2 regions of the Cupriavidus malaysiensis genome follow, and region 1 is predicted to be linked to the other one. Evidence: riboswitches for the same ligand, from Rfam matches in the RefSeq annotation. Region 1 holds a riboswitch; the other holds the start of a gene.

What was found. Region 1 has a riboswitch for ZMP and ZTP ahead of glyA (serine hydroxymethyltransferase). Riboswitches for the same ligand answer to the same signal wherever they lie in the genome.
Region 2: another riboswitch for ZMP and ZTP. It lies ahead of BKK80_RS10320 (LysE family translocator); the one in region 1 lies ahead of glyA (serine hydroxymethyltransferase).

What each region holds. Positions count from the first base shown of each region.
Region 1 covers NZ_CP017754.1:3,692,315-3,699,266, reverse strand. The annotation lists gene BKK80_RS37470 (pilus assembly protein) at 1-319, opposite strand, end outside; gene BKK80_RS16740 (pilus assembly protein) at 316-954, opposite strand; gene BKK80_RS16735 (PilW family protein) at 951-1,874, opposite strand; gene BKK80_RS16730 (hypothetical protein) at 1,958-2,497, opposite strand; gene nrdR (transcriptional regulator NrdR) at 2,879-3,346, opposite strand; gene glyA (serine hydroxymethyltransferase) at 3,506-4,753, opposite strand; ZMP/ZTP riboswitch at 4,873-4,973, opposite strand; gene ybgC (tol-pal system-associated acyl-CoA thioesterase) at 5,091-5,495, shown strand; gene tolQ (protein TolQ) at 5,492-6,175, shown strand; gene tolR (protein TolR) at 6,197-6,634, shown strand; gene tolA (cell envelope integrity protein TolA) at 6,691-6,952, shown strand, end outside.
Region 2 covers NZ_CP017754.1:2,321,979-2,328,930, forward strand. The annotation lists gene guaA (glutamine-hydrolyzing GMP synthase) at 1-1,288, shown strand, start outside; partial or broken gene BKK80_RS35455 (Arm DNA-binding domain-containing protein) at 1,590-1,709, shown strand; partial or broken gene BKK80_RS38115 (IS30 family transposase) at 1,718-1,858, opposite strand; gene BKK80_RS35460 (MBL fold metallo-hydrolase) at 1,877-2,968, opposite strand; gene BKK80_RS10315 (serine hydrolase) at 3,008-3,220, opposite strand; ZMP/ZTP riboswitch at 3,365-3,447, shown strand; gene BKK80_RS10320 (LysE family translocator) at 3,468-4,100, shown strand; gene BKK80_RS10325 (alpha/beta hydrolase) at 4,234-5,193, shown strand; gene BKK80_RS10330 (TonB-dependent siderophore receptor) at 5,389-6,952, opposite strand, start outside.

The DNA.
Region 1 (6,952 bases):
GAGGCAGGCTCACCGGTCGCGCAGGACGGCGCTCGCCGGCTCCGGCCTGGCGCGGGACCGCTACCGTCACCCGCCAGCGGGCTGGCGCCGGCCCGGCCTTGTCGTCCGCAGGCAGGGCGCGCGCCGTCAGGCGTCCGTCCGCTCCTGCCAGGAACACCAGGCCGGCTGGCACCGCCGGCGTCGGCCGTCCGTCTGGGCCGGGGCCGGCGGTCGCGCGACAGGCCGGGGAGGGCAGGCAGGCCAGGCCCGCCGCCACGCCCAGCGCACCCAGCGTCGGCATGGCCGCCCCGACGAAACGCACGATGACGATGGCGCTCATGGCTGGAACTCGCTCTGCAGCACGGCGCGCGCCACGGCGCCGCGGCCCAGGCCGATGGCGGTAATGCGCAGGCGTGGCAGCGGGAGTGTCTCGCCGTAGCCGGAAGCCGGGGGGCTGTCTCCCGCGCTGTCGGGCAGGCGCTCGATCAGGTAGCGCGGCCGCAGGGTGACGCCGGCAGCCTCCGGCGGCAGCTGCGGCAATCGGTTGCCAGTGATGTCGCCGAAGCCGACGCCCATTTCGTGCAGGCCCTGGCCGGCCTCGAGCCAGGCCCGCCAGGCTGGCACGCCGCCGCGTTCGGTGCGGCACAGCCCTCGCAGCGGACCGCTGCCGCATTGTCCGGGGAGCGGCCAATCCGCCAGGCGTGTGCCGGCGCCGCTGGCCACCGCGCGCAGCGACTGGGCGATGTCGGCCTCGGCGTCGAGCAGGGCTGCCTCCGCCGCGTGCAGGGCGATCTCGCGCTCCAACTGCAGCGTGGCGAGTTGCCTGGCTGAAAGCAGGAAGGACAGCAGGGCGAGCGCGCAGCCTGCGGCCGATAGCAGCAGGACTGCCGTCGCCAGCAAGGTGGCGCCGCCGCGGTCGCACGCTCGGCATCGGCGCAGGGCCGGGCTGGGGTGGTGTCGAGGCGACGGGCTCATGGTGCGCCGAGCTCCATCGGATTGCGCAGGCGGAAGGTGGCGGCGAAGACCTTGCGCACCAGTCCGTGACCATCGGCTGGCAGGAATACGGTGTCGCTACCGGGCGCGGCGGGCACGTCCTGCGGACGGCGCGGCAACAGGAGCAGGGGGGCGGCCGGGCCGGCGCCGGCCTGCGGCCGTTCGCCGCGCAGGACCATGGCCACCTGCACGGCACGTACCTGGTTCCAGGCGGCACCGCCGTCCTCGATCTCCGCGGCGGAAAGGAAGTCGTCGACGGCGCCGTCGCCATCGCGGTCCACGCCGTAGCGGAACTGCAGCGTTTCCACACCGCGCACGAGCGCGCCGGAGGTCCACGCGCCGGCCAGTGCCCGCCCGGCCCGCCGGCTGGGGTAGCGGCACAGCAATTGGGGCTCGCCATCGTTGCCGACGCCGAGATAGAGCAGGTTGGCCGCGGCATGTCCGGCGACCGGGGCACCGGCTTCGTCGACCGCCTGCATGGCAAGCGGGTAGCCGCCGCAGTCGGTCATGGTCCCGTCCGGGACGGTCGGGTCGCTGCCTTGCGCGCTGCCGCTCAGGCGAACCAGCAGGGCGTCGCTCGCGCCCGTGGCGCGCCGCCCGCAGGAAAGTGCCTGGCCGATCGCCGGCTGGCCGCAGTCGTCGCGCCCGCTGAGCACCGGCGGCGCGCCGGGTGGCAGCGCGGGGGCGTCGGCCGGACGCCAGCCGGCGTGGCGGACCAGGTGCGCCACGGCTGCCAGCGCGCGCTGGCCGCGTTCCTCGAGCAGGATGCGGTCCACCGCCAGCCGGTAGGCGGCCTGCAGCGCCTGGAAAGTGACGGCGGCCAGGCCCATCACCAGCAGGCCGAGTACCAGTCCGACCAGCAGCTCGACCAGCGACAGGCCGCGATATTGCCCGGTCCGCATGCCGTGCCCGCCGTGGTGGCGGCGCGCAGCGGGAGCCGGCGACGTCCGCGACCTGGCTTGGGAGTTTCGGCGGGCGCCGCCGGTCACGGGCGGCTCCACAGCACGAGCGCCATATCCTGCGGCGCCAGGCCGGCGCGGGCCAGCCGCGCGACCGCCAGCCGGCGCCCGGCAGCGCAGCCGAGGCTGTCGAGGCGGTCGCAGGAGCGCAGCGCCAGTACGCCCGCGCCCTGGAGCGGGGGGAGTGCCCGCTCCGGCGCGTCGGCTTCGATCAGCTCGACCGCGGCGCGGGTGGCGGCGCCGAAGGCCTCGGCATGGCGCAAGGCCTGCAGTGCATGCGGCGAGAGCCCGGCGAGCGGCAGCATGGCCATGATGGCCAGGGCAAGCGCAGCCAGGCTTTCAGTCAGGACGTATCCGGGCCGCTTGCGTGGGTGCCGGCGGCATGGCAAGCGGCGCGCATGCGCGCCGGGGTGCGCTGGGGGCACCAGGTGGCGACGGCCGCGGCGGCCGGCCATCCCGCTGCGCCGGAACAGGCCTGCCCGGCCGCTGCGGATGGGGCGATAGCGGTGGCCGGCGCCGTCGGTGCCGCCGGGACAGTGGGTGCGGATGGGAGCAGGACCTGGCATGGCAGCCTCCGTCGATCTGGTTACCGGTCAGCATAGGGACTGGCTGCCGGACCGACGTGTCGGCCTGTCACGAGTTGGCGTCATCATGTTGCGCCCGCCGGCCTGTCGCCGAGGACCAGGATGCGATGGAGGCATGCCGGCAAGACCTGCCCCGGGTCGGCCGGTACACTACCCGGCATCCGCCACTTCAAGAACCTGGGCAGCGCCGGCAGCTACTCCGATGTCACGCATGGCGTGAACCGCAACTGCGTCAGCGCGGGCACGAGGTCAACACCTGCGCCGACGCCAGCCTGCCGGGCTGAAGCATCAACACCAGCCACGAGCCGGCGCTGGCGACGGCAGTCAGAAGCGTGAAGCGAAAGGGTTGAAGGGAGGCGGCGCTCAGGCCTTGCGGGCCGGGCTGGCGGAAATCTCTTCCAGCACTTCGCGGAATTCCGACACGTCCTCGAAGCTCCGGTAGACCGAGGCAAAGCGGATGTAGGCGATCTTGTCCAGCTTGCGCAGCTCGCGCATCACCAGTTCGCCGACCTGGCTGCTGAGCAGTTCCTTCTGGCCCAGCGACAGCAGTTTTTCCTCGATGCGGGTGATGGCATCGTCGATGGCCTCGGCCGAGACCGGGCGCTTGCGCAGCGCGGTGCGCATGGAGTCCTTGAGCTTGGCGCGGACGTAGTCCTCGCGCGAGCCGTTCTTCTTGACGATGGCGGGAAAGAACAGTTCGATGCGCTCGTAGGTGGTGAAGCGGCGGTCGCAGGATTCGCAGCGCCGGCGGCGGCGCACGGTGTCGCCCTCTTCGGACATGCGGGTGTCAAGCACCTGCGTGTTGGAATGACCGCAGAAGGGACATTTCATGCCTGACCACCTTGGGATGTATGGAGCGGCTGCGCCGGCCGTATTGTGATTCTGTCATGGCGCGCCCGCCTTGACGAGGGGCGGGCGGGCATGCCGGCTGCCGGCATGCCCGAGCCTGGCGCCGCCCGGGCGGGCGGCGGGGCAGGCGGTCTTAATGCCTCAACCGTAGACCGGGAAGCGCTTGGTCAGCGCGGCGACCTGCTCGCGCACGCGCGCGATATTGGCCTCGTCGTGCGGGTTGTCCAGCACGTCGGCGATCAGGTTGGCGACCTGGCGGGCTTCTTCTTCCTTGAAGCCGCGGGTGGTCATGGCCGGCGAGCCCAGGCGGATGCCCGAGGTGACGAAGGGCTTTTCCGGGTCGTTGGGGATGGCGTTCTTGTTGACGGTGATGTGCGCGTCGCCGAGGATCTTCTCGGCTTCCTTGCCGGTGATCTGCTTGGCGCGCAGGTCGACCAGCATCACGTGGCTCTCGGTGCGGCCGGAGACGATGCGCAGGCCGCGCGCGATCAGGGTCTCGGCCAGCACAGCGGCGTTCTTCACCACCTGTTGCTGGTAGGCCTTGAACTCGGGCGCCAGTGCTTCCTTGAAGGCCACGGCCTTGCCGGCGATCACGTGCATCAGCGGGCCGCCCTGGATGCCGGGGAAGATGGCCGAGTTGATGGCCTTCTCGTGCTCGGCCTTCATCAGGATCACGCCGCCGCGCGGGCCGCGCAGGCTCTTGTGCGTGGTGGTGGTGACGAAGTCGGCATGCGGCACCGGGTTCGGATAGACGCCGGCGGCGATCAGGCCGGCGTAGTGGGCCATGTCGACCATGAAGTAGGCGCCGATGGACTTGGCCACGCGGGCGATGCGCTCGAAGTCGATGCGCAGGGCGAAGGCGGACGCGCCGGCGATGATCAGCTTGGGCTTCTTTTCCTGGGCCAGTTTTTCCAGTGCGTCGTAGTCGATGTCTTCCTGGGCGTTCAGGCCGTAGCTGACCACGTTGAACCACTTGCCGCTCATATTGAGGGCCATGCCGTGGGTCAGGTGACCGCCTTCGGCCAGGCTCATGCCCATGATGGTGTCGCCCGGCTTCAGCACGGCGAAGAACACGCCCTGGTTGGCCTGCGAGCCGGAATTCGGCTGTACGTTGGCGGCTTCGGCGCCAAACAGTTGCTTGACGCGGTCGATCGCCAGTTGCTCGACGACGTCGACGTACTCGCAGCCGCCGTAGTAGCGCTTGCCGGGATAGCCCTCGGCGTACTTGTTGGTCAGCTGCGAGCCCTGCGCGGCCATCACGGCCGGCGAGGTGTAGTTTTCCGAGGCGATCAGCTCGATGTGATCTTCCTGGCGCTGGTCTTCCTTCTGGATGGCGGCGAAGAGTTCCGGATCGATCTGGTCGATCGTATAGCGGCTGCGTTCGAACATGGCGGGATTCGTCTTGAAAAGGGGATCCGACTTGGCTTCGGGGGTAGGGCGCGCGGGGGAAGGCACATGCGACCTGCACCGGCCTGGTTGCGGCCGGCGCAGGGCGCACCCTGCTTCCCATTCGCTGCCCAGGCGAGCGGCAGGCGTCTGAACTTCACGCCAGAGAACTTGCGCTTCCTCGTGGTAGTGCCCACTGACTTCGCCAGTCGCGCAAGATGGAATGGTTGGCGCGAGTCTACGCGAGCCTCGGGCCGGCCGCAAGCGGCGCGGCATGGCTGTGGCGGGCAGGCCAAGGGTTTACGTCAATGTCGCGCACGGCTCCGCTACAATCGCGGCCATGACGAACTTTGTCTGGACCCTGCGCGTGTATTGGGAAGATACCGACGCGGGCGGCGTAGTGTTCTACGCCAACTACCTGAAATTCTTCGAACGCGCCCGCACCGAATGGCTGCGGTCGCTCGGCATCGGCCAGCAGGCCCTGTCCGACGAGGCCGGCGTGGTCTTCGTCGTCAGGAGCACGGCGGTGGAATACAATGCGCCCGCCCGCCTGGACGACCAGATCGAGATCCGGACCCGGATTGAACGGGTCGGGCCGGCCTCGGTCCAATTCGCCCAAGAAGCGTGGCGCGGGGAGCAGCAGCTGGCGACCGGCGCCATCCGGGTCGGCTGTGTAGACAAGTCCACATTTCGACCCGCCCCCATCCCCGCCCCCGTCCTCGCAACTATCAAGACCGCCCGATGAATCCCGTGACCGTCTCGCAAGACCTGTCCATCGTTTCGCTGGTGCTGCATGCCAGCCTGCTGGCGCAGGCCGTCATGGCGCTGCTGCTGGTGATGTCCCTGTTCTCGTGGACCTACATCTTCCGCAAGCACATGGCGCTGCGCGCCGCGCGCAGCCAGACCGAAGGCTTCGAGCGCGATTTCTGGGCCGGCGGCGACCTGCAGGCGCTGTATAACAGCGCGGTCAACAACCGCCACAACACCGGGGCGCTGGAACGCATCTTCGAGTCCGGCATGGGTGAATTCCTGAAGGCGCGCGAGCGCAGCAACGACGCCGGAGCGCTGCTCGACGCTGCCCGCCGCGCCATGCGCGCGGCCTACCAGCGCGAGATGGATGTGCTGGAATCGCATCTTCCCTTCCTGGCCTCGGTCGGCTCGGTCAGCCCCTATATCGGCCTGTTCGGCACCGTGTGGGGCATCATGAACGCCTTCCGCGGCCTGTCCAATGTGCAGCAGGCCACCCTGGCCTCGGTGGCGCCCGGCATCGCCGAAGCGCTGGTGGCCACGGCCATCGGCCTGTTTGCCGCCATTCCCGCGGTGATCGCCTACAACCGTTATGCGACCGAGATCGATCGGCTGGCAATCCGTTTCGAGAGCTTCATGGAAGAGTTCCTGAACATCCTGCAGCGCCAGACGCGCTGATCGCCAGCAAGGAGCCAAGCTATGGCAGCTATCCAGCGTCGCGGCGGCTCGCGCCGCCGCGCCAGTGCCGAGATCAACGTCGTGCCGTACATCGACGTGATGCTCGTGCTGCTCGTCATCTTCATGGTGGCCGCGCCGATCGTGAGCCCGGCCGTGGTCGACCTGCCCACGGTGGCCAACGCCACCCCGCAGCAGAAGACGCCGCCCATCGTCGTCACCGTGCACGAGGACGGTGCGTTGAGCGCGCGCGGGCAGGACAGTGCCGGCAAGGCCTTCGACCGCAAGCTCGACAAGGCCGGCCTGATCGCCTTCGTCAACCAGCGCCAGGAAGAGAATCCCGACCAGCCGGTGGTGATCGCCGCCGACCGCTCGGTACGCTACGAGGCGGTGCTGGACGTGATGTCCGAGCTGAAGGCGGATGGCGTCAAGCGTGTCGGTCTGATGGTGAAGTCCAAGTAAGGCGTCCCGCCGGGACCCACTAACGTAACCCGCCTGCCGCGAGTGTCGAAGCGTCGATGAAGAAGGCCGCCTATCCATACCAGCCGGTGCGCGAGAAGGGGACCCTGCGTTCCTTCCTGCTGGCCCTGCTGATGCACCTGCTGCTGGGGCTGGTGCTGTACTACGGCGTGCACTGGCAGAGCAGCACCCCGGTCGGCTCCGAGGCCGAATTGTGGACGGCCGCCGACCTGGCGCCCGCTCCCGCACCCACGCCGGCACCGCCACCCCCGCAGCCCGTCACGCAGCCTGCGCCGGTTGCGCCCGCGCCGTCGGCACGTC
Region 2 (6,952 bases), 1.4 Mb from region 1:
CGGCCACACCGCGCTGCTCAAGGACATCCAGGACTTCGCCACGCCCGAGGGCCATGGCATGCTCAAGGTCTGGATGAGCCACGGCGACAAGGTCACCGCGCTGCCGGAAGGCTTCAAGCTGATGGCCTCCACACCGAGCTGCCCGATCGCCGGCATGGCCGACGAGGCGCGCGGCTACTACGGCGTGCAGTTCCATCCCGAGGTCACCCATACCGCGAAGGGCCGCGAGCTGATCGAGCGCTTCGTGCTGGGCATTGCCGGCGCGCGCGCCGACTGGATCATGCGCGACCACATCGCCGAGGCCGTGGCCAGGATCCGCGAGCAGGTCGGCGACGAGGAAGTGATCCTCGGCCTGTCCGGCGGCGTGGACTCCTCCGTGGCCGCCGCGCTGATCCATCGCGCCATCGGCGACCAGCTCACCTGCGTGTTCGTCGACCATGGCCTGCTGCGCCTGGACGAAGGCAAGATGGTGATGGACATGTTCGCCGGCCGCCTGCACGCCAAGGTGGTCCACGTCGACGCCTCCGAACAGTTCCTCGGCCACCTGGCCGGCGTCACCGACCCCGAGCAGAAGCGCAAGATCATCGGTCGCGAATTCGTCGAAGTGTTCCAGGCCGAAGCCAAGAAGCTGAACAAGGCCAAGTGGCTGGCGCAGGGCACCATCTACCCGGACGTGGTGGAGTCGGGCGGCACCAAGACCAAGAAGGCCACCACCATCAAGAGCCACCACAACGTCGGCGGCCTGCCTGAGACGCTGGGCCTGAAGCTGCTGGAACCGCTGCGCGACCTGTTCAAGGACGAAGTGCGCGAGCTCGGCGTGGCGCTGGGACTGCCGCCCGAAATGGTCTACCGCCACCCCTTCCCGGGCCCGGGTCTGGGCGTGCGCATCCTCGGCGAAGTCAAGCGCGACTACGCCGACCTGCTGCGCCGCGCCGATGCGATCTTCATCGAGGAACTGCGCAAGACCCTGGCCACCGAGCAGGACGCCGCCGCCGGCCTGTGCGGCGCCGACCAGGTCGGCAAGAGCTGGTACGACCTGACCAGCCAGGCCTTCGCCGTGTTCCTGCCGGTCAAGTCGGTCGGCGTGATGGGCGACGGCCGCACCTACGACTACGTGGTGGCGCTGCGCGCGGTGCAGACCACGGACTTCATGACCGCGCACTGGGCACACCTGCCATACGCGCTGCTGGGCCGCACCTCGAACCGTATCATCAACGAGGTGCGGGGGCTGAACCGCGTCGTGTACGACGTCTCGGGCAAGCCGCCGGCGACGATCGAGTGGGAGTGAATTGACGTCGTTCGGGGACTATCGCCAGTTATCGAAAAGCTGCCGTAACGTGTTGATTTAAAAAGAAATACGTCACGGCAGCTATCGGTGGCTATCGCCGGCCAGCAAAAAAGGTTGACGGTAGAGCTGACGGTAGGAATTGAGGCGAGATTAAGACACTCACGTTCACTATTGAGGCTTTTACCGTCTTTGACGGTAAAAGCCTTCTCGGGAAAGCTTGTTTCATGCGGCTTTCCGGGCATCAGCGGGTCTCCTGGTCCCTGACGGTAAAAGCCGTCAAAAAAAACAGGAGAAAACCTCGATGCTGACCGACACAGCGCTGCGCAATCTCAAGCCTAAGTCATTGACTTATAAGGTTTCTGACCGGGACGGGATGTGCGTGACGGTATCGCCCGCCAATACCGTCACCTTCCGCTACGACTAGCGTCTCAATCGCCGGAAGAGCTCGATATGGCAGGTCATTTCAGTTCCGCGACTGTAGGTCAGACTCTCGCGCAGAAAGGTCGGCAGCTTCTTCGTTTTTCGTGTAAAGCCCTCCAGGGCATCTTGGGCCGTGCAGCCGTCCATGCGTGCTGGCCGGCGGCGCCTTCAAGCCTGAAAGAGGTGTCTCTGCCCCACAGCAGAAGGCACGACTTTCTCCTCCCCGAATGCCTCGACGAGCCTGTGAGTCGCACGCCAGCCAGTGCAATGACCAGGCACAAAGCGTTTCAGATTGAACTGCCCTAGATCACTGATGGTCTGCGGAATCAACGTCTCGCTGGCTGAACCACTGAGATGGAAACCTCCCATGACTCCCCATAGCGGTATTGGCGCTAGCTCTTCCTGAGCGCGATGCAGCACGTTGACGACCCCGGCGTGGGAACAGGCGGTAAAGACTATCGCCCCAAGGCCTGCCACGTTTACTGCCATCCATCGCTCATCTTTTATTAATGGATCCGGTAGCCAAGCGCCGTCGTTCGTCTGCGCAAAATGTCCAGGCAGCCCGTTCTCGTATGATGTTCGCCGCGGAATCTCGCCACTCAGATGGAAATGCCCATCAAGCAGGGTGCGTGCGTCATCGCTTGAGACAATCTCGGCTCCGGCCGCGGAAAGCTGCTCTTTGGATGGCACCTCATCGAACGGGAGGAGTTCTCCATCGGCTCCCGGCTTATGCACGGCTCGCGGTACGAACATGCCGTCATTCACGTGTACGGGGATCTTGCGGTCACCATTTGCATCGGTGATCAACTGGATCGCTGTCAACATCCCCCCGACATGGTCCCAGTGGCCATGAGAGAAGACCGCTGCGTCAATATCTCCGAAACGCAGACCAAGCCTCTCGCCGTTTCGTTTGATCGCATAGCCTTCCGGGCCGCTATCAAACAGGACCGTATGCGTTTTGCCGTTGAGCGTAGTCTTGATCACCAGGGAAAGACCCCATTGCGCACAACACAGGCACCGTCCGGTCAATTGGGACGCACCGGCTCTCACAATGTTGGAAACCTCGCCAGTTACACGTTCTGGAAGCGAGGAAAGAAGATCACTGACATTGTCGAGAAGAACAAGAACTTCACAGCTGTCCACTTCTTTGAGTAACACGATACTATCCTTCTTAGATTCCAGCCGGTCGAATTTTTTTAGCGTTAAAGACGGAATGTTGCTTAAAACAATCAGCAAAATCGCGCTGACGAATGCATCCATGGCGCATGCCTGCGATACGTTCCGCGATATGTCCGGCCGCTAGATAGACGAGGCTCTAGTGCCAATAGGTGTCACGAAGATCGCGACTCGGCTCCAAATGCCGGAGGTTACCGGCAATCGCGAGTCGACGTCGCGAACGCCATAGCCTTCCATCAGGATCGTCTCCCGCTCCTTGGTCACGGCCAGCGCGAGGCCCGGCAATTGCCATTCAGCCATCGGCGCTTCGACAAAGTCATCGAACTCTTCCAGCATGTGAGGCGCTCATCTCTTAGTCCGGGGCAGACGCTGAATGTAGCAAATCGCGCGGGAGTTGTGTGTCGGCGTACTGAGGAAGAGCAGGGGCACGCCGGCGGACGCTCGGATCGAGACGGCAGACGAGAAGACGTGCTAGGATCTCTTCACTCGCGTGACTGGCGCATATAGATAGAACACTATCGGGGAGCGTGAGTTTGCTGCCGCCGCGCGCCTGGGCATTACCTACTATCCATGGAGATGGGTTATGCCTGATTTCACACAATTGCTCATGTTCGCTCTTGTGGCGTTGGGAATGGTTTTGACGCCGGGGCCGAACATGGTCTATCTGATTTCCCGCTCAATTTGCCAAGGTAGACGTGCAGGCCTCATTTCGTTGGGGGGTGTTGCGCTGGGCTTTGTATTCTACATGCTCTGTGCGGCATTCGGAATTACGGCCTTTGTATTTGCAGTGCCTTACGCATACGATGCGCTTCGCTTTGGTGGTGCTTTATATCTTTTGTATCTTGCCTGGCAAGCGGTCAGGCCAGGCGGACGATCCGCATTTGCCGTGCGTGACCTGCCGGTCGATACTCCAATGAAGCTCTTTGGCATGGGGTTTATCACTAACCTGGCGAATCCAAAAATCGCCATCATGTATCTGTCGCTGCTGCCCCAGTTCATTACGCCAGGACATGGCAGTGTTCTTGCGCAATCGCTGGCGCTTGGCAGCGTTCAGATTTCGATCAGCCTTGCCGTCAACGCACTGATCGTCGTGACAGCCGGATCGATATCGATCTTCCTGTCGGGACGCCCGTCGTGGCTATTGGTGCAGCGCTGGCTGATGGGAAGCGTTCTGACAGGTCTGGCGGTACGGATGGCATGCGAGTCCAGGAAATAGCGACGCCTCGCATGGGCTGTATGTCGCCCCTGCGTTAAAGAAGGTCTGCGCAACGCGGATCGATGCTGACCTTCCACGCCCCCCAACAGTTGAGGGATCGCCCTGGATAACGCGTTCCGCACACAATCTACCGATGCCCCAGGCAAGCTACAAGACGGAAACCTATTGGAAACAGTACCAATCCTTTTTTCCCGCACATGCGCGAGTCACCACGGCCAGCGGCCCGAATGAAGAGTGGCTCCCCTGGAAAGGAGCATCGATCCATGTTGATCGATTTCCCTGCGCAGCGTCGCCGCTGACCGTGATCGTCGTGCATGGAGGAGGGGGATACGGCCGGTTGTTCGCGCCGATTGGCAAGCTATTGCACAGCGCAGGCTACGAGGTCGTCGCTCCGGATCTACCGGGGTATGGGTTGAGTCAGGCGCCTCCTTCACTGGTCTCTTATGAGGCGTGGTCCGACTTGCTATGCGATCTGGCAACCATCGAGTACCGGCACACCGGGCGACGCGTGGTCTTGTGCGGCGGAAGCCTTGGTGGCTATCTGGCTTACCTGTGCGCGGCACGGATGGGAGACGGCCCCATTGCTGGCGTGATCGCCACAACCCTTGCGGATCCGCGGACGCCGCTGGTGAAACAGCAGTTTGCGCGCAACGCGCTGGTGCGCCACGTCATGATGCCCCTGTTGCCCTGCTGCGCGCCTCTGATCGGCAGACTGAGGCTGCCCGTGAAGTGGTTTACCAAGATGGACGCGATGTCGAACGATCCATCGCTGAACCGGCTCGTTGCCGAGGATCCTTACGGCGGCGGCGTACGTGTGCCGGTCAATTTCATGCAGTCGATTTTCGCCGTGCGGCCGGAAGTCGAGCCCGAGGACTTCGACCACTGTCCTCTCCTGCTGGCACATCCCGCAAACGATCGCTGGACGGGCTTCGAATCGAGCCGGCAGTTCTTCGACCGCATCAAGGGCGAGAAGAGATTGGTGATGCTGGAAAACTGCGGCCACTTTCCAGTGGAGGCGCCAGGTATCGCGCAACTGGAACAGGCTTCGATCCGATTCCTGCGGGAGATCGCCAGCAACGGACCGCGCGCGTGACCGCGTGAGTTGGTCGCAGGAGTATTGGCGATGCCCAGCCCCGCGCCCGCCAGCAGGCAGAGATGATCGCGTAGGCTGTCAGGCAGGCCAAGTTGCCTTTCTGGGGGGGCGGGCTCCGTCCATGCCAAGGCGCCGGATAATTGGGAGAGCGGACCCGATATTCCCATGATCTGCGCACGCCTCACGCGCCGGTAGTCAGAATTGATATCGCAAGCCGGCGACGAACTGTCTGCCGAGACCGGGAATGACTGCAAGGTTGCCCCATGAGGCAGGATAGTAGGTCTTGTCGAACAGGTTGTGGATGTCGAGATAGACCTTGGTACGGCGGTCAATCTGCCAGTACGAGACCAGCTTTACGGTTGCGTATGCCGGCAGCGAGTAGGTGTCCGTCGCGTTGCCGGAGCGCGAACCAGCATAGACAACGCCCGCACCAACGCCATAGCGGCCACCGACCCATGGCATGGCGTCTTCGCGGATTGCCAGCAAGCTCGCGCTTACCTTGGGGATGTTGGTAAGGCGTGTCCCAGCTGCGATGGCGTTGTCTTCGGTGACCTTTGCATCAATCAGCGAGAAACTTGTGCTGATGCGCCAGTTCTGGTCCACTTGACCAAAGGCATCAATCTCAACGCCACGGCTCGTGGCTTCGCCGGCTGCAATGTTGAAGTTCGGGTTGGTCGGGCTGCGGGTGAGCACGTTGCGCTTCTGAATGTCGTACACAGACAGCGTTGCACCGAGCCTGGCATCGCTGGACTGCCATTTCACACCAGCCTCCACTGCACGGCCGTGCTGGGGACTGAAGGCGTTGCCGGATTCGTCCACACCGGTGTTCGGCCGGAACGATTTCCCGAACGACAGGTATGTCGAAATCTCGGCGGTCGGCAGCCAGGTGAGTCCTACGCGTGGCGACACGGCCGTTTGATTCTGACTGCTTGTCTTCGCAGTGATGAGGTTGTCGACTGACTGCTGATAGCTATCAAACCGTACTCCGCCCAGCAGCTTCCACTTCTCCCCAAGCGAGATCTCGTCTTGCATGTATGCACCGAAGTTTCGCTGGTTCTCTCGCGTGGATGTACTCAGAGTTACCGGCGGCTTCGCTTGCCCGTAGACAGGGTTGTAGATATCGATTGCATACCGATTCATCGAGGGATTCGAGTACGCGATGTCCATGCCCATGTACAGCCGTGACACATCGAGACCAACCATCATGCGATGGCCGATTCCGCCGGTGTTGAAGTTACCTTCCACTTCGGCTTGGACAGACGTATCGCGCGACGGCAACGAGCGCCAGCTATTGCGCCGCGTCAGCGTGCGGCCGTCTGCCAGCAGGCTTCCGAACTCGGCTGCGTTGCCTTCGAAACCGGATTCCTTGTAGCTCACGCCGAACCGCGTGCGCCAACCAGGGGCGAGGTCCCGCTCGAGTGTCAGTTGGTGCGTGTTGCTTGAGAGATGGAGGTTAGGGTCGTTCGGCTCTTGCAAGTATCGGTCACGTGGCAGCACGAGTTTGCCGTTCACGTTGATAACGCCGCGGTCCAACGGTGTTTGCACACGCATGAACTCTCCCTCGTACTGGAGCAGCGTGTCATTGTCTATGGCCCAGGCCAGCGCAGGGGCGATCAGGTACTTGTGGTTGTCGATGAGCGAACTGCGGCTGGCACCGTCTTCTGCCATCATGTTCAGACGGTAGGCAAACTTGTCGTTGACTGGCCCGGTCGTGTCTACGGTTGCGCGCGCGAAGCCAAGCGTGCCGCCACTGACCTCA